Regions from separate parts of the Pseudomonas sp. JL3 genome, predicted to be linked through region 1. Evidence: predicted binding sites of a transcription regulator. Region 1 holds the regulator's gene; each other region holds the start of a gene.

What was found. The regulator sigma-54, encoded in region 1, starts transcription at its own class of promoters, with help from an activator protein. The targets are predictions, from matches to a motif close to ANTGGCATNNANNTTGCTNT.
Region 2: the regulator sigma-54 is predicted to act here: its motif matches at 3,600-3,619, upstream of MMG91_RS08705 (circularly permuted type 2 ATP-grasp protein).
Region 3: the regulator sigma-54 is predicted to act here: its motif matches at 1,735-1,754, upstream of glnK (P-II family nitrogen regulator).

Annotation. Positions count from the first base shown of each region.
Region 1 is NZ_JAKWJK010000012.1:132,127-139,475, reverse strand. It holds gene rapZ (RNase adapter RapZ) at 1-665, opposite strand, end outside; gene ptsN (PTS IIA-like nitrogen regulatory protein PtsN) at 668-1,132, opposite strand; gene hpf (ribosome hibernation-promoting factor, HPF/YfiA family) at 1,145-1,453, opposite strand; gene MMG91_RS20080 (RNA polymerase factor sigma-54) at 1,533-3,026, opposite strand; gene lptB (LPS export ABC transporter ATP-binding protein) at 3,212-3,937, opposite strand; gene lptA (lipopolysaccharide transport periplasmic protein LptA) at 3,937-4,485, opposite strand; gene lptC (LPS export ABC transporter periplasmic protein LptC) at 4,472-5,044, opposite strand; gene MMG91_RS20060 (HAD family hydrolase) at 5,052-5,576, opposite strand; gene MMG91_RS20055 (KpsF/GutQ family sugar-phosphate isomerase) at 5,576-6,550, opposite strand; gene MMG91_RS20050 (ATP-binding cassette domain-containing protein) at 6,827-7,349, shown strand, end outside.
Region 2 is NZ_JAKWJK010000003.1:512,677-520,025, reverse strand. It holds gene MMG91_RS08740 (long-chain-acyl-CoA synthetase) at 1-543, shown strand, start outside; gene MMG91_RS08735 (ankyrin repeat domain-containing protein) at 640-1,158, shown strand; gene MMG91_RS08730 (hypothetical protein) at 1,292-1,822, shown strand; gene MMG91_RS08725 (PLDc N-terminal domain-containing protein) at 1,906-2,097, shown strand; partial or broken gene MMG91_RS08720 (polyamine aminopropyltransferase) at 2,182-2,341, shown strand; gene MMG91_RS08715 (hypothetical protein) at 2,482-2,715, shown strand; gene MMG91_RS08710 (ribonuclease E inhibitor RraB) at 2,931-3,272, shown strand; gene MMG91_RS08705 (circularly permuted type 2 ATP-grasp protein) at 3,652-5,061, shown strand; gene MMG91_RS08700 (alpha-E domain-containing protein) at 5,074-6,024, shown strand; gene MMG91_RS08695 (transglutaminase family protein) at 6,021-6,830, shown strand; gene MMG91_RS08690 (cytochrome c) at 6,955-7,349, opposite strand, start outside.
Region 3 is NZ_JAKWJK010000008.1:14,143-21,491, forward strand. It holds gene MMG91_RS15480 (HigA family addiction module antitoxin) at 1-219, shown strand, start outside; gene MMG91_RS15485 (Bro-N domain-containing protein) at 272-799, opposite strand; gene MMG91_RS15490 (accessory factor UbiK family protein) at 1,276-1,542, opposite strand; gene glnK (P-II family nitrogen regulator) at 1,959-2,297, shown strand; gene MMG91_RS15500 (ammonium transporter) at 2,333-3,670, shown strand; gene MMG91_RS15505 (secondary thiamine-phosphate synthase enzyme YjbQ) at 3,885-4,310, shown strand; gene sutA (transcriptional regulator SutA) at 4,414-4,734, shown strand; gene MMG91_RS15515 (HAD-IA family hydrolase) at 4,829-5,533, opposite strand; gene xerC (tyrosine recombinase XerC) at 5,530-6,429, opposite strand; gene MMG91_RS15525 (DUF484 family protein) at 6,432-7,157, opposite strand; gene dapF (diaminopimelate epimerase) at 7,171-7,349, opposite strand, start outside.

The DNA.
Region 1 (7,349 bases):
TCTTCGACGTCCGGCTGTGCCGCCAGATACTCGGCCACCGGTTGATCGAGTCCGGACTGTGCCCGTAGCTCCGGCTTCCAGTAGGGGTTGGGCAGGCAGCGCACGTCGAACACCAGATCGGCGTCCACCGGCATGCCACGCTTGAACCCGAAAGACTCCACCAGGAACGCAGTGCCCGGTTCCGGCTGATTCAGCAGGCGTAACTTGATGGTATCGCGTAACTGATACAGGTTCAGATTGGTGGTGTTGACCTTGAGGTCAGCCAGGTCGGCGATAGGCCCCAGCAGATTGGTTTCGTCCTGGATCGCCTCCGCCAATGAGCGATTGGCGCTGCTCAGCGGGTGACGACGGCGAGTTTCCGAAAAGCGTTTGAGCAAGGTTTCTTCGTCAGCGTCCAGGTACAGCACATCGCACTGGATATGCCGGCTGCGGACTTCTTCCAGCAATTCGGGAAACCGTGACAGGTGGCTCGGCAAGTTACGCGCATCGATGGACACGGCCACCAGCGGTTGCGCCAGTTCGGTGTGAATCAATGCGCGTTCGGCCAGTTCCGGCAGCAAGCCGGCAGGCAGGTTGTCGATGCAGTAATAGCCGTTGTCCTCGAGCACATCGAGGGCAGTGCTTTTACCTGAGCCGGAGCGGCCGCTGACGATGATCAGGCGCATGATTAGTGACCGTTCTGCTCGTCCAGGACAACCTGATACAAGGCTTCATTGCTCGGGGCGCTGCGCAGTTTTTCCCGCACTTCCTTGCGATCGAGCATGCTGGCGATCTGGCGCAGTAGCTCCAGGTGCGCATCGGTGGCGGCTTCCGGGACCAGCAGCACAAACAACAGGTCAACCGGGGCACCGTCGATGGCGTCGAAATCGATAGGGGCTTCCAGGTGCAGCAGCGCACTGATTGGCGAGGTGCAGCCTTTGAGCCGACAGTGGGGGATGGCGATGCCGTTGCCGAAACCGGTAGAACCGAGTTTCTCACGGGCAATCAGAGCCTCGAAGACGTCCTGCATTCCCAGATCCGGTACTTCGCGGTGGATAAGGTTGGCAATTTGCTCAAGGGCTTTCTTTTTACTGCCACCCGGCGCGTTCACTTGGGAACGGCCGGGGGTCAGGATGGTTTCTAGTCGGATCATGGATTGGGGGTGTTAACGACCGGTCGCGCCCTGGAGGAGGCTCTGGGTCTTTTCCTTATGCTTTTTAAGTTGGCGATCCAGCTTGTCGGTCAGCAGGTCGATGGCGGCATACATGTCCGTATGCTCGGCATTGGCGACCACTTCTCCGCCGGGAATATGCAGCGTGGCTTCGATCTTCTGCAGCAGTTTTTCGACATTCATCGTGACTTGCACATTGGTGATCTTGTCGAAATGCCTCTCCAATCGGTCGAGTTTTTCGCCGATGTAGGTGCGCAGGGGTTCGGTCACTTCCAGTTGGTGTCCACTGATGTTGACTTGCATACAGCTTCTCCTTCGTTGCCAGTGCATAAAGCGGCAGGCAGAAATGCCTGCCACTGGAACGCTGTGGCGAGCCCGACGGCTACATCAACCGCTTCCGTTCGCTGGAAGGCGCGATCCCCAGGGATTCGCGGTACTTGGCGACGGTGCGACGGGCTACCTGAATGCCTTGTGCCTCCAGTAAACCAGCGATCTTGCTGTCACTCAACGGCTTTTTCTGATTTTCCGCGGCAACCAGTTTTTTGATGATCGCGCGGATCGCTGTGGACGAGCATTCACCGCCTTCGGAGGTACTGACGTGGCTGGAAAAAAAGTATTTCAGTTCATAGATGCCCCGTGGGGTATGCATGAATTTTTGCGTGGTCACCCGTGAAATCGTCGATTCATGCATGCCCACCGCTTCGGCGATGTCATGCAGCACCAACGGCTTCATGGCTTCGTCACCGTATTCAAGAAAGCCGCGCTGATGCTCGACGATCTGGGTGGCGACTTTCATCAGGGTTTCATTGCGGCTTTGCAGGCTCTTGATGAACCAGCGAGCCTCCTGCAGCTGATTACGCATGAAGGTGTTGTCAGCGCTGGTATCGGCACGACGCACGAAACCGGCGTACTGGGCGTTGACTCGCAGGCGTGGCACCGATTCCTGATTCAGCTCCACCAGCCAGCGCTCGTTGTCCTTGCGCACGATCACGTCGGGAACGACGTATTCGGCTTCGGTGGACTCGATCTGTGAGCCCGGGCGTGGATTGAGGCTCTGGACCAATTCGATGACCTGACGCAGCTCATCCTCCTTGAGCTTCATGCGGCGCATCAGTTGGCTATAGTCGCGGCTGCCGAGCAGGTCGATGTAATCGGTGACCAGGCGTTTGGCCTCGGCCAGCCAAGGGGTCTTGGCAGGCAGCTGGCGCAGTTGCAGCAGCAAGCATTCACCGAGGTTGCGAGCGCCGATGCCGGCGGGTTCGAATTGCTGGATGCGGTGCAGGACGGCTTCGATTTCGTCCAGTTCGATGTCCAGTTCCGGGTCAAACGCTTCGAGGATTTCCTCGAGGGTTTCATCCAGGTAGCCCTGACTGTTGATGCAATCGATCAGGGTCACGGCGATCAGGCGATCGGTGTCGGACATCGGTGCCAGGTTCAGTTGCCAGAGCAAATGACTTTGCAGGCTTTCCCCGATTGATGTGCGGGTGGTGAAATCCCACTCGTCGTCATCATTGCTCGGCAGGCTGCTGGCGCTGGTCTGGTAGACGTCCTCCCAGGCCGTGTCGACGGGCAATTCGTTGGGAATACGCTCGTTCCAGTCGCCTTCCTCGAGGTTATCCACCGTCGGGGCTGTTTCCTGGTAGGAGGGTTCCTGAATGTCGGTATTGGGTTTCTGTTCGGCGCTATCGGCCAACGGGTCGGCGTTATCGAAGTCGTCGCCTTCTTCCTGGCGTTCGAGCATCGGATTGGACTCCAGGGCCTCCTGGATTTCCTGTTGCAGGTCCAGGGTCGACAATTGGAGCAGGCGGATGGCCTGTTGCAGCTGCGGTGTCATCGTCAGCTGCTGGCCCATTCTCAAGACTAGCGATGGTTTCATGGCAGGGGCTTAACACCTTATTCGCCGGCGCACATGCGCCATCCACTACAGGGCGCCGAAGCGCCAAACATAAGCAAATTATATGCCCGAAACTGAAGTGTTTGCCTAGAGCGCTGTAACAATAAAAATTTATTGATTTTTTATTGAAGCGAGCGCCCTCTCGGCGACCCGGGCACCTCAGGTGCTTACAGGCGGAACTCGTGGCCTAGATACACTTCTTTGACCAGTTCATTGGCCAGGATGGTGGCAGAGTCACCTTCAGCGATCAGTTGGCCATCGTTGACGATGTAGGCGGTTTCGCAGATATCCAGGGTTTCGCGGACGTTGTGGTCCGTGATCAGCACACCAATGCCTTTGGCCTTGAGGTGATGGATGATCTGCTTGATATCGCCCACCGAAATGGGGTCCACACCGGCGAAGGGTTCGTCGAGGAGGATGAATTTCGGGTTGGTCGCCAGTGCCCGGGCGATTTCCACGCGGCGGCGTTCACCACCGGACAGGCTCATGCCGAGATTGTCGCGGATGTGGTGGATGTGAAATTCCTGCAGCAGGCTTTCCAGCTCTTGGCGACGGCCGGCCTTGTCGAGCTCCTTGCGGGTCTCGAGGATCGCCATGATGTTGTCGGCCACCGACAGTTTACGGAAGATCGACGCTTCTTGCGGAAGATAGCCGATACCCGCCTTCGCGCGACCGTGCATCGGCTGGTGGCTGACGTCCAGGTCGTCGATCAGTACACGGCCCTGATCGGCCTGTACCAGGCCGACAATCATGTAGAAGCAGGTGGTTTTACCGGCACCGTTAGGGCCAAGCAAGCCGACGATCTGACCGCTGTCGATGGACAGGCTGACGTCGCGCACGACCTGACGGCTCTTGTAGCTCTTGGCCAGATGCTGAGCTTTCAGAGTTGCCATTACTGGGCCTTTTGCTCGTCGGTTTTCTTCTTCGGCTGGATCACCATGTCGATGCGAGGGCGTGCCTCGGTGACCTTGTTACCCGTGGCGCGACCGGCGCTCGCAAGCTTTTTGACCGTGTCGTAGACGATTTTCTCGCCCTGGGTGGTGTTGTTGTCCTTGTCGACAACTTTTGCCTTGTCGATCAGCACGACGCGGTTCTGCGCCGCGTGGTACTGGATGGTTACGCCCCAGCCCTGAACAGGCTTGGTGTCGCCGGCGGTCTGCAGTTGCTCGAAGTAGGCGAGGTTGCCCACCGAAGTCACTACGTCGATGTCGCCCGCAGGCGTGCGGGTGATGGTTACAGTGTTGCCGGTAACCTTCATCGAGCCCTGGGTGATGATCACGTCGCCCTTATAGGTGGCAACGCCATTCTTGTCGTCCAGTTGGGCATCGTCGGCCTGAATGCGGATAGGCTGCTCTTGATCGTTCGGCAGAGCCCAGGCGCTCACGCTTCCCAGTGCTGCGCCCAGACTGAGCAAAATAGGGAGAGTTTTAACGAGCCTCATACTGTCCTCTTACGTTCGATAGCAGGTGTATCCTGCTTTCTTTCAAGTACGCTTTCATTCCGTTGCCTGTCGATACACCGCCGGCGCCGTCGATTCTAACGGGTTGATCGGTCTGCGCATATTGCTGCTGCGGGAACACTGTCATACGGGTGGTGGTAATCAGGGTTTTGCGATTTTTTTCGTCGAAGCGGGTGATACGTACCGAATCAATCAGCTCGACTTGAGTGCCGTCCGGATTGACTTCGCCGCGCTCGCTCTGAACGTGCCAAGGGAATTCGGTGCCACGGAACATGTTCAGGTCAGGATTGGTCAGCAACGTCACTTCGGTCGCTTTCAGGTGTTCGACCTTGTCCGACGTCATCTCGTATTGCAGTTTGCCGTCGGGCAGGTACTGCACGCTGTGGGCGTTGATGGCGTAATAGTCGATCGCACTTTCATCGACCTTCACGACTGGTTTGTCGAGGAAGCGTTCCGGGCTGATGTTCCAGTAGCCGACCGCCGCAAAAATCGCGGCGATGCAACCGAACACCAGGATGTTGCGAATTTTTTTGCTCAGCATGATGGGCTCACAGGTATGCGGCGTTGGCCGCATCTAGGCGGCCCTGGGCGCGCAGGATCAATTCGCAGAATTCGCGAGCGGCACCTTCGCCACCACGGGCCTGGGTGATGCCGTGGGCGTGTTCGCGCACGAAACTGGCAGCGCTGGCCACCGCCATGCCCAGGCCGACGCGGCGAATCACCGGCAGGTCTGGCAGGTCGTCGCCGAGGTAGGCCACTTGTTCATAGCTCAGGTTGAGCTGGGCAAGAAGTTCGTCGAGCACCACCAGTTTGTCTTCGCGACCCTGATAAAGGTGTGGAATGCCGAGGTTCTTCGCACGCCGTTCAACCACCGGGGTCTTGCGGCCGCTGATGATAGCGGTCTGCACACCGGCTGCCATCAACATTTTGATGCCTTGGCCGTCGAGGGTGTTGAAAGTCTTGAATTCGCTGCCGTCTTCGAGGAAGTACAGGCGCCCATCGGTCAGTACGCCGTCGACGTCGAATACCGCCAGTTTGATCTGTTTGCCGCGTTGCAGCAGGTCCGTGCTCATTACATTACTCCCGCACGCAGCAAATCGTGCATGTTCAAGGCGCCGACCGGACGGTCTTCGCTGTCGACCACTACCAGTGCGTTGATCTTGTGGTCTTCCATGATTTTCAGGGCCTCGGCGGCGAGCATCTCGGCGCGGGCGGTCTTGCCGTGGGCGGTCATCACTTCATCAATGGTCGTGCTGTGGATATCAATCGTGCGGTCCAGGGTGCGGCGCAGATCGCCGTCGGTGAAGATCCCGGCGAGCTTTCCATCCGTGCTCAGTACAACGGTCATGCCCAACCCCTTGCGGGTCATTTCCATCAAGGCATCCTTGAGCAGCGTGCCGCACATCACTTGCGGCAATTCGGTGCCGGCATGCATGACATTTTCCACTTTCAGCAACAAGCGGCGGCCAAGGGCGCCACCCGGGTGGGAAAAAGCGAAATCTTCAGCGGTAAAACCGCGAGCCTCAAGCAAGGCAACGGCGAGAGCGTCGCCCATGACCAGTGCCGCGGTGGTCGATGAGGTGGGCGCCAGGTTCAGCGGACAGGCTTCGTGTTCGACGCTTACATTGAGATTGACTTCCGCAGCCTTGGCCAGCGGCGACTCGGGGTTGCCGGTCAGGCTGATCATCTGAATGCCCTGGCGCTTGATCAGCGGCAACAAGGTGACGATTTCATTGGTGGAGCCGGAGTTAGACAGCGCTAGAATGATGTCATCACGGGTGATCATGCCCATGTCGCCATGGCTGGCCTCGGCCGGGTGCACGAAGAAAGCCGTGGTGCCGGTGCTGGCCAGGGTGGCGGCAATCTTGTTGCCGATGTGCCCCGATTTGCCCATGCCGACCACGACCACCCGGCCTTTGCTGGCCAGAATCATCTCGCAAGCACGTACGAAATCTGCATCGATATGGGGCAGCAAGCCTTGTACGGCTTCCAGTTCGAGGCGGATGGTACGTTGTGCTGATTGAATCAGGTCGCTGGATTGGTTCATGTCGGAAATCGAATAGCCTGATGAAAAGGCGGCGATTATAACGGTAATGATCAAAACCCTCACGCTAGTTCGTCGTGGTTTGTCATTCCTTGTTACCCAATCCTCTCTAAATAGATGATTTCAGGCGGTCATGTTGCTGAACATGCCCGGCTTGGGCCTTGGGCGCTTTAGCTTTGCAGTGATATAGTTCGCCGCCAGTTCGGCCTGCCCGGGAGGTATGTGCTTTCGCCAGAAAGCCAGGCGTCCGAGTGAGAGGCTGCATCGCAAGGAGTTTAGATGAGTGCCGATAACGCCTACGCGGTCGAGCTGAAGGGACTGACCTTCAAGCGCGGTACGCGCAGCATTTTCAATAACGTCGATATTTGCATCCCGCGCGGCAAGGTCACCGGCATCATGGGACCTTCCGGGTGTGGCAAGACCACGCTGTTGCGTCTGATAGGCGCACAATTGCGCCCCACCAGCGGCGAAGTCTGGGTCAATGGCCAGAACCTGCCGACGTTGTCGCGCAGCGATCTGTTCGATGCGCGCAAGCACATGGGCGTGTTGTTTCAGAGCGGCGCGCTGTTTACCGATCTTGATGTGTTCGAGAACGTTGCTTTTCCGCTGCGTGTTCATACCGCGCTGCCGGAAGAAATGATCCGCGACATTGTCCTGCTCAAGTTGCAGGCAGTGGGCTTGCGTGGCGCCATCGACCTGATGCCTGACGAATTGTCCGGCGGCATGAAACGTCGCGTCGCGCTGGCCCGGGCAATTGCGCTCGATCCGCGAATCCTCATGTATGACGAGCCCTTTGTTGGCC
Region 2 (7,349 bases), on a different contig from region 1:
CAGAAGACCGCAAAAGTCGTGCTCCATGACGTGTTCAAGAAGGGCGACCGTTATTTCAATACCGGTGACCTGCTGCGCAACATCGGTTTTGGCCACGCGCAGTTTGTCGATCGCTTGGGCGACACCTACCGCTGGAAGGGTGAAAACGTCTCGACCACCGAGGTCGAAAACATTCTCTTGCAACACCCACACATCGCCGAAGCCGTGGCCTATGGCGTGGAAATCCACAACACCAACGGGCGTGCCGGGATGGCGGCAATCACGCCGGCTGAATCCCTGGCGACCCTGGATTTCAGCGAGTTGCTGGCTTTCGCCAGGCAGCAAATGCCTGCCTATGCGGTGCCACTTTTCCTGCGGGTGAAAGTGAAAATGGAGACCACCGGAACCTTCAAATACCAGAAGACCCGGCTCAAGGACGAAGCCTTCGACCCGAACAAAACCGGCGACGACCCGATCTACGCCTGGTTGCCGGATACCCAGACTTACGTGCAAGTCACCGAGCAGGTGCTGGCGGATATCCAGGGCGGCAAGTACCGTTATTGAATGTGGCTATAGCCACCCATGAGAAAAAAGAAGTGACAGGTTCCGGACCGCTCGGGAAACTATCGGCTTTCCGATTGACCGAATGTGGAGTCCCCAATGTCAGACAAAAGCCGCCAGATGACCCCCGAAGAGGCTGCTGAATTTGCCGAACAGGTGTTCAACAAAGCGCGCGAGGGCGATGCGGCCATGATGGCTGCGCTGCTGACCAAGGGCTTGCCGCCGAACCTGCGCAATCACAAGGGCGACACCTTGCTGATGCTCGCCGCGTACCACGGTCATGTCGAAACGGTAAAAGTCCTGCTCGAGCACAAGGCCGATCCTGAAATCCGCAACGACAACGGCCAGAGCCCGATTGCCGGCGCGGCATTCAAAGGTGATCTGGCTGTGGTCAAGGCGTTGGTGGAAGGTGGCGCTCAAGTGGAAGGTTCGTCCTTCGACGGTCGCACTGCGCTGATGATGGCCGCGATGTTCAACCGCGTCGAAATCGTCGACTACCTGATCAGCAAAGGCGCCGATCCGAAAGCCAAGGATGCCAACGGTGTGTCCGCGCTGGACGCGGCCAAAACCATGGGCGCGGCGGATACCACCGCACAATTGCAGAAACTCCTGGCCTGACCTCTGCGGCTGCGGGGCTTCTGTGGCGAGGGGGCAAGCTCCTTCGCCACAGGTTTATGCCAGGTCCCGCAATCCGTTTCCGAATGCGCTATCCTTCGCGCCCTCCAATATCCCTCGCTACAGGATCCACCTCATGAAAGCCGCACTCGTCGAACTCATCAGCAAAATCAGCTCCGGGTGCATGAGCGATGACGAAATTCTGAAAGTCGCTGATGAAGCGGCTCAGGCCTACGCCGATCCCGAGGCTTTTCTGACGGCCAATCCGGACATCAACTACGACGATACCTTTCCGATCCCGTTGGGCGAGTGGGTGGTCGTCGGCAGCTTGCCGGAAACCGTGCTGTTCCAGGCCGACACCTACATGGACCTGTTTGCGCAGATCGTCGCCTCGTTCGGCCCCAGCGTGGCTTTCAACATCAAACCCAAGCAACTGGCCAAGACCGAAGCCCTGACGGCGCTCAATCGTATTCAAGTGCAGATGAGCAGCATGAATAAAGAAAACGGCGGTTACACGCTGATGAACTTCAGCCAGTTGCTCGACGACGAACTGCAAGTGGTGCTGGTCTACGGTAACGACGTGCCACGGGTATTGGAGTTGTGCGCGGAAGTTGGTATTGCCGCCGCGCCGTCCCTGGAAGCCCTGAAAGTGGCGATCCACGTCTGAAGCTGTCTAGCACGGTAATAAAACGGAACCCTCGCAACACCCGACTATCCTAAGAGTGCATATCACTCTTCGGGAGCGTCACCATGGGTTCCACGTTCAACAGCCTGGTTGGCCTGATTATTCTTGCCCTGGATATCTGGGCCATCATCAACGTGCTTAAAAGTGGCGCCGAAACCGGGATGAAAGTCCTTTGGGTGCTGTTGATCCTCCTGCTGCCGGTCCTGGGCCTGATCATCTGGGCCATCGCCGGGCCGCGAGGCAATGTGCGGATCTGATCGGTTTCCCGCAAACAACACTGAACCCTGTGGGAGCGGGCCTTTGAGAATAATGCTCGCTCGGGGAAGGTTCGACCTGTCATGGCTTGCCGTCGCTGCCTGAACGAAGGCGGCATTCTGGTGATGCAGAACGGCACGCCGTTCATGCAAATCGAACAAGTCATAACCACCGCCGGTCGCCTGCGCAGCCTGTTTCCGGACTGGCACTTCTGCGGCCGTGCCGACCTACATCGCCGGCGCGGTGAACAAACCCAGCAACGACTAAAATGAACACAGGTATCTGTGTTTTTTCTGCTGGCGCGCGGTAATCCGTTTGAACGATCACTCAGGGTAAAAGTCCAGATTGTTGTAAACCCATTTGCGGGTTTTATCGAGGAGGCACCGATGCAAAAGTGGAAAATCACTTTCGTGGATGATCACGGTGAAACAGTGGACGAACTCTTCGAGTGCGAGGAATGCCCGAATAGCGAGCAAGCCGCCAAACTCATTCGCGCCCGGCGCCTGCCTGTCGCTGCCGAACTGGATCTCAATGATCTGGAGGGGCGTACCGATGATCCGACCGTCAAAAGTCTGAAATCCCAGAACAGCATTGAAATCCTCAGTATTACCCCGATCTGATACACCTCTTGTCACATTCACAACCAGACCTTGGCAGCAGCTCTATCTTGGGGCTACTCTGCAATCGAGATCAGCGAATGACTCGCTAAGGTCTGGTCTTGTCAGCTACATGCTTGTTTCCCGTCGGTAACCTCTGTTGCCGTATCGCTCTCACCAATCGGTTGAAAGTGCAGGGAATACGGAAAGTCTATCCATCAGTCTGAGGGGGACGTTTCATGAGCACAGCCTATCAAGAAGACATCAGCAGCAGCGTGCTGCGCCGCATGAAAGAAGGCGGTTTCGACTTTTCACGATTCCACCCCATCGAGTTCTACGCCATTTTCCCGGACGAGGAGCGGGCACGCAGGGCGGCAGGTCATTTCAGTGGTGAATCCTTGAATGCCCAGATCAGCGTGCGCGACGACGGCGCGTGGCATTTGGAACTGAGCAAAGTGATGTACGCCACCTACGACGGGATCGGCGACTTTGAACAGGACTTCGAGGCGGTGGTCGAGCCTCTGGGCGGTATCATCGAGGGATGGGGCGTCAAGCAGGAGGTACGAGGGCTACTCGCATAACTTTATGAACAGTGACAACACTCAGCAACGGCTGACCTTTGGGTTGGCCGTTTTCGTTTTTGCTATATGGAAAGCAAGATCAAATGGACAAAAAAAAGCCACCTGAACAGGCGGCTAAAAGGGAAGAACGATAAGTTTTCCAGCGAATGCGTGGATTATCCGCATCGCCCCCCGGGCAGTGAAATCAACTCTGGCTATGCTGCTGATAGGCGACAGCATTGCTTCGCCATGAAGCGGGGGCGATCAGGTTGGGGCATTTACCGCACAGGATTGGTGCGGTGGGTGCGGCGCCATTATCCAACTGATTGATATCAAAGCGTTTATGCCGATGGCACGGGCCTTGCGAAGGCCTGGATGTCCGGGTGACAAGGAGTACGGCATGATCCGCACCTATTTTGATGAGATGTACGATGCCGGCGGCCAGGTCCGCCCGCATTATCGGGAGTTTGCCCGTTGGCTGGCCGAAACGCCTGACGAGCTTTTGGCACAACGGCGACGCGAGGCCGATCTGTTATTTCATCGTGCCGGGATTACATTCACGCTCTATGGTGATGAGCAGGGGACAGAGCGCCTGATTCCCTTCGACACCATTCCCCGCAGTATCCCCGCCAGTGAATGGCGGGTCGTCGAGCGCGGCTGCATTCAGCGGGTCAAGGCATTGAACATGTTCCTTGCCGACCTCTATCACGAGCAGCGCATCATCAAGGCCGGCATCATCCCGGCCGAGCAAGTGCTGGCCAACGAGCAATACCAGTTGGCGATGCAGGGGCTGGATCTGCACCGCGATATCTATTCGCACATTTCCGGCGTCGACCTGGTGCGCGATGGCGACGGCACGTACTACGTGCTCGAAGACAATCTACGTACACCCAGCGGCGTGAGCTACATGCTCGAAGACCGCAAGATGATGATGCGCCTGTTCCCCGAGTTGTTCGCGGCCCAGCGCATCGCACCGATCGACCACTATCCGAACCTGTTGCTCGATACCCTGAAAAGCTCCAGCCCGATCGACAACCCGAGCGTGGTGGTGCTGACGCCGGGGCGTTTCAACAGCGCGTTTTTCGAGCATGCGTTTCTGGCCCGGGAAATGGGGGTTGAACTGGTGGAAGGCGCGGACCTGTTCGTACGCGATGACAAGGTGTTCATGCGCACCACCGATGGGCCGAAAGCCGTCGACGTGATCTACCGCCGCCTCGACGATGCTTTCCTCGATCCTCTGGCGTTCAACCCGGATTCGATGCTCGGCGTTCCAGGACTGCTGTCGTCCTACCGCTCCGGCAACGTGGTGCTGGCGAATGCCATCGGTACCGGGGTCGCGGACGACAAGTCGGTGTACCCCTTCGTCACGGACATGATTCGTTTCTACCTGGATGAAGAGCCGATCCTGAAGAACGTGCCGACGTGGCAGTGTCGCAATCCCTCGGAACTGTCCCACGTGCTGGCCAATCTTCCAGAGCTGGTGGTCAAGGAAACCCAAGGTTCCGGCGGTTACGGGATGCTGGTGGGGCCGGCGGCGACGGCGGCGGAAATCGAATCTTTCCGTGAGCGGATCAAAGCCAAGCCCCACGCGTATATCGCCCAACCGACGTTGTCTTTATCGACCTGTCCGACCTTTGTCGAAAACGGCATCGCTCCACGCCACATCGACCTGCGTCCGTTTGTATTGTCTGGCCGCGAAACCCGGGTTGTGCCCGGCGGTTTGACCCGTGTCGCCTTGCGCGAAGGCTCCCTGGTGGTGAATTCCTCCCAGGGCGGCGGAACCAAGGACACCTGGGTGGTCGAGGATTGAAGGAAGCCTGCCATGTTAAGTAGAACTGCCTCGGATCTGTATTGGATGTCGCGTTACCTGGAGCGGGCCGAAAACCTCGCACGGATGCTCGACATCAGTTATTCGCTGTCACTGATGCCTCAGGACGGTCGTGGCGATGGCTTGCACGAACTCGCCATGCCGCTGCTGATCACCGGCACTCTGGACGATTACCTGGAGCGTCACGGCGATCTGCATGCCGAACGGCTGCTGCACTTTTTCGCTTTGGATGCGGCCAACCCGGCGAGCATCTACAGCTGCCTCGGTGCCGCGCGCGCCAGCGCCCATGCGGTGCGTGGGCGAATCACCGCCGACATGTGGGAAAACATCAATTCTACCTGGCTGGAAATTCGCGGGATCGCCGAACAGGGCTTGAGTCGCTACGGCATGAGCCGTTTCTGTGAGTGGATCAAGGAACGTTCCCACCTGTTCCGGGGTGCGTCCTACGGCACCATCATGCGTAACGACGCGTTCCGCTTCATTCGTCTGGGCACTTTTATCGAAAGGGCTGACAACACCTTGCGCCTGCTCGACGCCCGTTACGAAATGGCCGGCGATCAGGCCGAAGCAGTCAGCGACGGCACGGCTCACGCCTATTACCAGTGGAGTGCCTTGCTACGGGCCTTGTCGTCGTTCGAGGCTTATACCGAGATCTATCGCGACGCCCCAGGCGCCCGGCATGTGGCCGAGTTGTTGCTGCTGCGCGCCGACGTGCCGCGATCCCTACGGGCCTGCACCGAAGAAATCGACCAGATCCTCGCCCAATTGCCAGGGGCCAACGGCCGTCCCGCACAACGGCTGGCCGCGGAAATGGACGCGCGCCTGCGCTACACCGGCATCACCGAAATCCTCGACGAAGGCCTGCACGCCTGGCTGACCGAGTTCATCCCGCTGGTGCGCCAGTTGGGCAACGCCATACACAGTTCCTACCTGGAGGCTGCATGAGACTTTCCATTAGCCACGAGACCACCTATCACTACGAAGATCAGGTGCGGGCGAGCATCCAGTACCTGCGACTGACCCCACACGACAGCGAGCGCCAGCATGTGCTCAGCTGGCAGCTCGACTTGCCGCGCCCGGTGCGTGCGCAACTCGATCCGTTCGGCAACATCCTGCACGTGCTGACCATGGACGAGCCTCACGAGGCCATCATCATCGGCGCCCGGGGCCAGGTGGACATCGACGAATTGCGTGAGGCGGAACATGAAAGCCAGTCGGCGCTGCCGTTCCTGCGCTTCACGCGCCTGACCGAAGCCGACGAAGCCTTGCGCGCATTCGCCGAGAAGGCCTGCAAGCAACGCCGGGATCGTACGGCGCTGATCGATTTGATGCATGGCCTGAACCAGCACATGACCTACACGCCGGGTTCCACCGAAGTGGACACCAGCGCCGCCCAGGCATTCGCCGGGCGTTCCGGGGTCTGCCAGGACCACACCCATGCGTTTCTCGCCTGCGCTCGCAGCCTGGGCATTCCATCGCGTTATGTGTCGGGGTATTTGTACAGCGAGAACAGCGAACACCTGGCCAGTCATGCCTGGGCTGAAGCCTGGCTGGATGACGCCTGGTACAGCTTTGACGTGACCAACGAACTGGCCCGCCCGGAGCGTCACCTGAAACTGGCTGTGGGCCTGGATTACCTCGACGCCTGCCCGGTGCGCGGCATGCGCCGTGGTGGCGGGTGCGAGCAGATGCATGCGAAGGTGTTTGTCTCACCGACGCCGGCGCCGGTGATCTCCGTCCAACAGCAGTAACCTACACCGATCATTCCCACGCTCCGCGTGGGAATGCCTCCACGGACGCTCCGCGTTCGGCTTTGGATGTGACGCAAAGCGTCACGGGCTGCATTCCCACGCGGAGCGTGGGAACGATCACTGACTATGGCTTCACCTTCCGTCCCGCCATATGCTTCAAATACCCCACCAACAACTCCAGATCCCCCTCCGGCAACACCGTCGTCGCGAACGCCGGCATCTTCGCCTGTGGCCACTGACGCAAGCTCTGCGGATCACGAATGTAGCGCTTGAGGAAATCCGCGCCGAAGTACTCGGTCGGGTTGAACGGAATATTCAAGTCCGGCCCGAACTGCGAATCTCCCGCGCCATTCAATCGATGACAGGCCAGGCAGTTCTTCTGAAACAGCGCAAAGCCCTTGTTCACCGGATCGTCCGCCTTCAGCGCAGGATCGGGCAGCAGGGCAGGGAAGCGCTCGGTCACCGGGGCCATGCGCTTGATGCTCGCTACTTGGAACGGCCATTGCTCGGGGCTGATGT
Region 3 (7,349 bases), on a different contig from region 1:
TTGGCCAGAGCGTTGAGCGTTTCGACGCCTACGGTGAACGACATCGTGCTTCAGCGTCGAGGTGTCAGTGCCGATATGGCTCTAAGGCTATCTATCTGCCTGGACACGACTCCCGAGTTTTGGCTGAACCTGCAATCGACATACGATTTGCGAAAAGCCGAGATCGAACGAGGGGCTGCGATCCGGGATCAGGTTGAGCGTCTTCCGCACTGTGCTTGATCCTCTGCTCCTGAACGAACCCCACGCTACGAACGTGGGGTTTTTTTGTCGTTCAGAATGCCTGAAGTATTCGCGACGCACGTTTCCACCACGGCGCATTGACCGAATGCTGTGGCTGTTCTCGATCTGGCAGGATCTGCGGAACATCCTGCAATCGAATCCACGGCTGGTTATTCCAGTGCAGCAAACTCAACGACATCTCCGGCCAATTCAGTAGGCTCAGCATCGGGCGCTCTGTTGAGGTGGGTTGTTGGGCGTCTCTGAGGGCTGGCACGACATCGTGGGTCAGCCATTCGCGCAGGCCTCGGTATTCGGGGCAGTAGTGGTAGATCAGTAACGCGTAGACGCCGGATTCGCTGATCAGCAGTGTGTTTTCTACGGTGCCGTGGATGAGCATTCGCACGGACTGGTGTTGGTCGGGATCGAGTTTTCGTAACGCTCGTTCGTCGAGGAAAAGCCTGAGCAATCGGCCGAGGTCGCGGGCGCTGAACCAGGGTTGGTTTTCCAGGAGGAGGGCGTGGAGGTGGAGTTTGTGGCGGGTGAAGATGTGGGGGATCAGATAAGCGTCATCGCGATTCATTGATACAGCTCCTTTTGCTTAAGGGGCTGCCGGCAATTGTCGCCAAACAATTGGGTGGCAGCTGTACGCGGGTTGGCGAACCGGAGCAAAAGGAACCCGGCAGACCCGAAGATCTCCCACGCACAGCCGCCATGACTCGATGTGGCGGAAATTAGCCCGCCGTCGGATGGTCGTTGTGCACCTTAAGCTTCAGGTCGCCAAACCCAGTGCTGAACATTCAGCAGTAAGGTGAGCTTAGGAACCGGGGCCTTACGACGCAATCGGACGGCGGTGGTGTTCTTTGTAGGACGTTGCCGGGATTTTTGAGGGCTTAAAGATCAAAAGATCGCAGCCTTCGGCAGTTCCTACAGAACACATTGAATGATCGTTCCCACGCTCTGCGTGGGAATGCATCCCGTGACGCTCTGCGTCACATCTGGAGCGGAACGCGGAGCGTCCCTGGCGGCATTCCCACGCAGAGCGTGGGAACGATCAGGTTACTCGGCGTCAGCAGGTGGATTGAGCTTCGCTTCCAGCTCCGCCACTTTCGCCTCAAGGCTCTCCAACCGTGCCCGGGTCCGTGCCAGTACGACCATCTGGCTATCAAACTCTTCCCGGCTCACCAGGTCCAGCTTGCTGAAGCCGCTCTGCAACAGAGCCTTGAACTGGCTTTCGATTTCGCTTTTTGGCAGCGGGGTGTCGCCGCTGAAGAGGCGGGAGGCGGTGCCGCTCAGGGCGTCGAGGAAGTCTTTGGGCGCGAGCATGGGAAATGTCCTGTCAACAATGGCGGGCAGTGTATCACGCAGTGTCTATAGTCAATCTCGGCAGCTGCGATGCACGCTTTTCGCGCAGTCGATTGGGCAGTCGCGCACTGTTGTTGTGCGTAACGGTTGCGCCAATCGGTCGAAAGGCGCTTTGGCAGCGGCCAAGGTATTGAAATCAATGGGTTTTGGATAGATGGCAAGCTTTCTGCTTAGTCGCTGGTGACCCATGCACTGATGCAGTCGCTGTGACGAATGCAGTGCGCCAAGCGGAACGGGGGAAGTTTCGTGCGGAGTGGTTCGCTGGCGTCGGACGGGCAGGTAAGGCCGACGATGCGTTACAAAGCCAGGCACTGCGCTTAGACTTGAGTCGGGTTTGTTTTCCTGGGGCAAGTCCACCAATTCGGGAGAGAGTTTTCATGAAGCTAGTCACTGCCATCATCAAGCCGTTCAAACTGGACGACGTGCGCGAGTCGCTGTCCGAGATCGGCGTGCAGGGCATTACCGTTACTGAGGTCAAAGGCTTCGGTCGGCAGAAGGGTCACACCGAGCTGTATCGCGGCGCGGAGTACGTGGTCGATTTTCTGCCCAAGGTGAAGATCGATGTCGCCATTGACGACAAGGATCTGGACCGGGTTATCGAGGCGATAACCAAGGCCGCCAACACCGGCAAGATCGGTGACGGCAAGATCTTCGTGGTCAATCTGGAACAGGCGATTCGCATCCGTACCGGCGAAACCGATACCGACGCAATCTAAGCCGCCACAAACCCAACGCCCCAGGAGAAAACAATATGACTCTGCGTAAAATCGCAGGGCTAGGAGCCCTGTTGTCCCTCGTAATGCCCGGCCTGGCCATGGCGGCAGACGAGGTGGCGGCCCCAGTCCTCAATTCCGGCGATACCGCCTGGATGATGACCTCGACAGCCCTTGTGCTGTTCATGACCATTCCCGGCCTCGCGCTGTTCTACGGCGGCATGGTTCGCTCGAAAAACATTCTTTCCGTGATGATGCAGTGCTTCGCCATTACCGGTTTGATCAGCATTCTGTGGGTCATTTATGGCTACAGCATTGCGTTCGACACCACCGGCATGGAGCAGGGCGTCGTCAACTTCAACTCGTTCTTCGGCGGCATGGGCAAGGCGTTCCTCGCCGGTGTCACGCCTTCGAGCCTGACCGGTCCCGCGGCGCTATTCCCCGAGGCGGTCTTCATCACCTTCCAGATGACTTTCGCCATCATTACCCCAGCGTTGATCGTCGGTGCTTTCGCCGAGCGGATGAAGTTCTCCGCCATGCTGGTCTTCATGGGCATCTGGTTCACCCTGGTTTATGCACCGATCGCGCACATGGTCTGGTCCGGCAACGGCGGCCTGATGTGGGACTGGGGCGTGCTCGACTTCGCCGGCGGCACCGTGGTGCACATCAATGCCGGTGTGGCCGGTCTGATTGCCTGCCTGGTATTGGGCAAGCGTAAAGGTTTCCCGACCACCCCGATGGCCCCGCACAACCTCGGCTACACCCTGATGGGCGCCGCGATGCTGTGGATCGGCTGGTTCGGCTTCAACGCCGGTTCCGCTGCCGCCGCCAACGGCACTGCCGGCATGGCGATGCTGGTCACCCAGATCGCCACCGCTGCTGCGGCGCTGGGCTGGATGTTTGCCGAGTGGATTACTCACGGCAAGCCAAGCGCACTGGGTATCGCTTCGGGTGTTGTGGCCGGTCTGGTTGCAATCACTCCGGCGGCAGGCACCGTGGGTCCGATGGGCGCTTTGGTGATCGGTCTGTCGGCGGGCGTGGTGTGCTTCTTCTGCGCCACTACCCTGAAACGCAAACTCGGTTATGACGACTCCCTGGACGCCTTCGGCGTGCACGGTATCGGCGGTATCCTCGGCGCGATCCTGACCGGTGTGTTCGCGGCACCGGCCCTCGGTGGCTTCGGCACCGTCACCGACATCGGTGCACAAGTCTGGATTCAGTGCAAAGGCGTGGGCTTCACGGTGATCTACACCGCGATCGTCACGTTCATCATCCTCAAGGTCCTGGACGCTGTCATGGGTCTGCGTGTTACCGAGGAAGAAGAAGCTGTCGGCATCGATCTGGCGCTTCACAACGAACGCGGCTACAACTTGTAAGCACGCGCATGAAAAATTTGCCCGGCTTGCCGGGCATTTTTTTGTCCGGGATTTGTCAGTGAAGGAAGGGCTGAAAGGTTTTTTCATACACGTTCAGTCGCGTTTATGACGGGCGTTTTTCTGCGGCCAATGGCTTACACGATTGAAGGAATATTAGGGCCTTTGTTTTTTTCCAGAGCGCGCTAGAATGCGCCCCGAACGTGCGGAGAACAGTATGTGGCAACAGACTCTGATCACCTTGCGAGCACGGCCCCGAGGCTTTCATCTGGTAACGGACGAATTACTCGCCGGCTTGCCTGAACTCAAGGCGTATCGAGTCGGTCTGTTGCATTTGTGGTTACAGCATACCTCGGCGTCGTTGACCATCAACGAGAACGCCGATCCGGCGGTACGTCGCGACTTCGAACGATTTTTCAATCGTCTGATCCCACAAGGAACAGACGGCTATGAGCATAACGACGAAGGCCTGGACGACCTCCCGGCGCACTTCAAGGCCAGCGTACTTGGCTGTCAGCTCAGTTTGCCGATCTCGGCAGGCCGACTGGCGTTGGGGACCTGGCAAGGTGTTTATCTGGGCGAGCACCGTGATCATGGCGGTGCCCGTAAAGTCCTCGCCACCGTGCACGGTGAAGGGGCATAAAACCGCTGGTTACCAGCGGTGGTTGATTTTTTTCCGGCAGCCGTCGACAGACGGCAAAGCTGGGCTATAACTAATCTGCTTTTCGCAAGTCATGAGGTAGAACATGAGCGACGATGATCTGGAAAACGACGACCTCGAAGTAGGCGACGACGAAACCGAAGAAGGCCTTGAAGCGGCGGCAGAAGACGTCGCTGAAGACGACGGTGGTGATGTGCCCGTTCCGACTGCCAAAGGCAAGGCCAAGGCTGCGGTATCGGTCGATGAGCTGCCGAGCGTCGAAGCCAAAAACAAGGAACGCGATGCCCTGGCCAAGGCCATGGAAGAGTTTCTGGCACGGGGCGGCAAGGTGCAGGAAGTGGAGGCCAATGTGGTCGCCGATCCTCCCAAGAAGCCTGATAACAAGTACGGCAGCCGGCCTATCTAAGCGCCTGTTTGTTGCTTGCTGAAAAAGCCCGCCGTCGCTGCGGGCTTTTTCATGGGTGAGGATAAGTGGGCCCGCGAAGGCGATCTCAAAGCTGCTACGAAACCGAATTCCACCGCGCCAACAACCCCGGCAATTCGTTCAGGCTACGGATCTCGGCATCCGGTACCTTCTCGGCTTCCCACACCTTGCCCGCCGGGTTAAACCAGATTGCCCGCAACCCCGCCTGCTGGGCGCCGGCAATGTCATCGCCAGGATGGTCGCCGATATGCACCGCTGTTTCGGCGGTCGCGCCGCCCCGCTGAAGCGCTTCATGAAACAGTCGCGCATCCGGTTTGGCGATGCCGATGTCTTCGGCGCACAGGGCAAACTTGAAGTAGTCCGCCAGCCCCAGTCGGCGCACATCGGCGTTGCCGTTGGTAACCACGCCAAGCGCATAGTGATTGGCCAGAATTTCCAGGGTCGGTTGCACCTCCGGGAAGATCTCCAGCTGATGCCGCGCATGCAGAAACACTTCGAAACCCTGATCGGCCAGGTTAGATGCGTCGGTATGCCCGTAACCGGCTTCTTCCAGCGCATGGAACAACACCCGCCGACGCAAGGCACTGATGCGGTGCTTGAGGCTCGGTTCGTTGCTCAGCACTCGTTCGCGAATCGACCACAGATGTTCCACCGGCACCGCGCCCAGGTTCGGCGTGTGCTCGGTCAGCCATTCACGCAATATGGCTTCGGCGCTGGCAATCACTGGGGCGGTGTCCCACAGGGTGTCGTCGAGGTCGAAGGTGATCAATTGGATGGTCATGAATCATCGCCTTTAATGCGTTTGGCCCGTGGATGGGCACTGTCGTAGACCGTCGCCAGGTGCTGGAAGTCCAGGTGGGTATAGATCTGGGTGGTCTTGATGTCCGAGTGGCCGAGCAGTTCCTGTACCGCCCGCAAGTCCTGGGAGGACTCCAGCAAATGGCTGGCGAAGGAGTGTCGCAACATGTGTGGGTGCAGGTTCTGCCCCAGCTCGCGTTCGCCAGCGGCCTTGACCCGCACTTGAATCGCCCGTGGACCGAGGCGCCGGCCTTGCTGGCTGACAAACACCGCGTCGTCCGCCGGGTTGGTCATGGCTCGTAGCGGCAGCCACAATTCCAGCGCTTCGCGAGCCTTTTTGCCCACTGGCAACAGGCGGGTTTTACTGCCCTTACCCAGCACCTGAACCATACCGTCAGCCAGATCCAGCTGATCAAGATTGAGCCCCGTCAATTCAGAAAGGCGCAGGCCGGAGGAATAGAACAACTCCAGAATCGCCTGATCCCGACGCGCCAGAAAGTCATCCTCAACCGCGCCCTCCAGCAGTTGTAGCGCGCGGTCGGTGTCGAGGGTCTTCGGCAGGCGGCGTTCGCCCTTGGGCGGTGCCAGGCCATTGGCCGGGTCGTGATCGCACAGGCCTTCGCGGTTCAGATAGTGATAGAGCCCGCGCACTGCGGAGAGCAACCGCGCCAGGCTGCGGGACGATTGACCTTGGGAATGCAGGCGAGCGATCAGGCTGCGCAGGCGCTGGATGTCCAGCGCGGCCCAGCTGTCGATGTTCTGTTTGGTGCACCAGCCCAGCACTTTGTCGAGGTCGCGGCGGTAGGCGTACAGCGTGTGCGGCGACACCTGCCGCTCACTGCGCAGGTGTTCGCAGTAAGCGTCCAGTTGTCGTTCCATGGTCAGCGTACCGAGCGCAGGGAGCTGTTGACCCGTGGCAGCACGCGGCCCATGACTTCGGCGATGTAGCTGAGGAACAACGTGCCCACCGAACTCTTGTAGTGCTGCGGATCGCGGCTGGCGATGGCCAGAACACCATGGATGCCCTGGTGACTGATGGCGACGACGGCGGTGGAGCCGATCTGCTTGCGCTGTTCTTCGCCGAACAGGAAGTCCAGTTCGTGTTCCCGCAGGCTGCCGCTGACGCTTTTATCTTCCGAGAGCAAGCCGCCGATGGCTGTTTGCGCGTCGGCATGCGTCACCCAACGGCCCACCGGCATCGGGTTGTCGCCCAGCAGGATCAGGCTGACGAAGGGCACCTGGAAGTCCTGACGCAGACTGTCTTCAACGCTGATCACCACATCTTCCAGGCTGGTGGCGTCCATCAGCGCGAGAATCAGGCGGCGGGTCTTGTCGAAGAGTCGATCATTGTCCCGGGCCACGTCCATCAAGTGCGAGAGACGATGACGCAACTCGATGTTGCGGTCGCGCAGAATCGTCATCTGGCGTTCGACCAGCGAAATGGTGTCGCCGCGCTGGTGCGGAATGCGCAGGGCCGGGAGCAGTTCTTCATGCTCGATGAAGAAATCCGGATGAGCCTCCAGGTACGCGGCAATCGCCGCCGCCTCAAGGCTTTCGGAAGGGGATTCGTCGGGCTGTAGGGCGGGAACCTGGGGCTTGTCGGTCATGGATTTGGCTCACTCAAAGACGCACTTGTCCTTCGTATACGCGCACTGCCGGGCCGGTCATCATGACCGGTTGGCCAGGGCCTGCCCATTCAATGGACAGACGCCCGCCAGGCAGGTCGATCAATAGCGGCGAATCCATCCACCCCTGGCTGATCGCAGCCACTGCAGCTGCGCAAGCGCCGGTACCGCAGG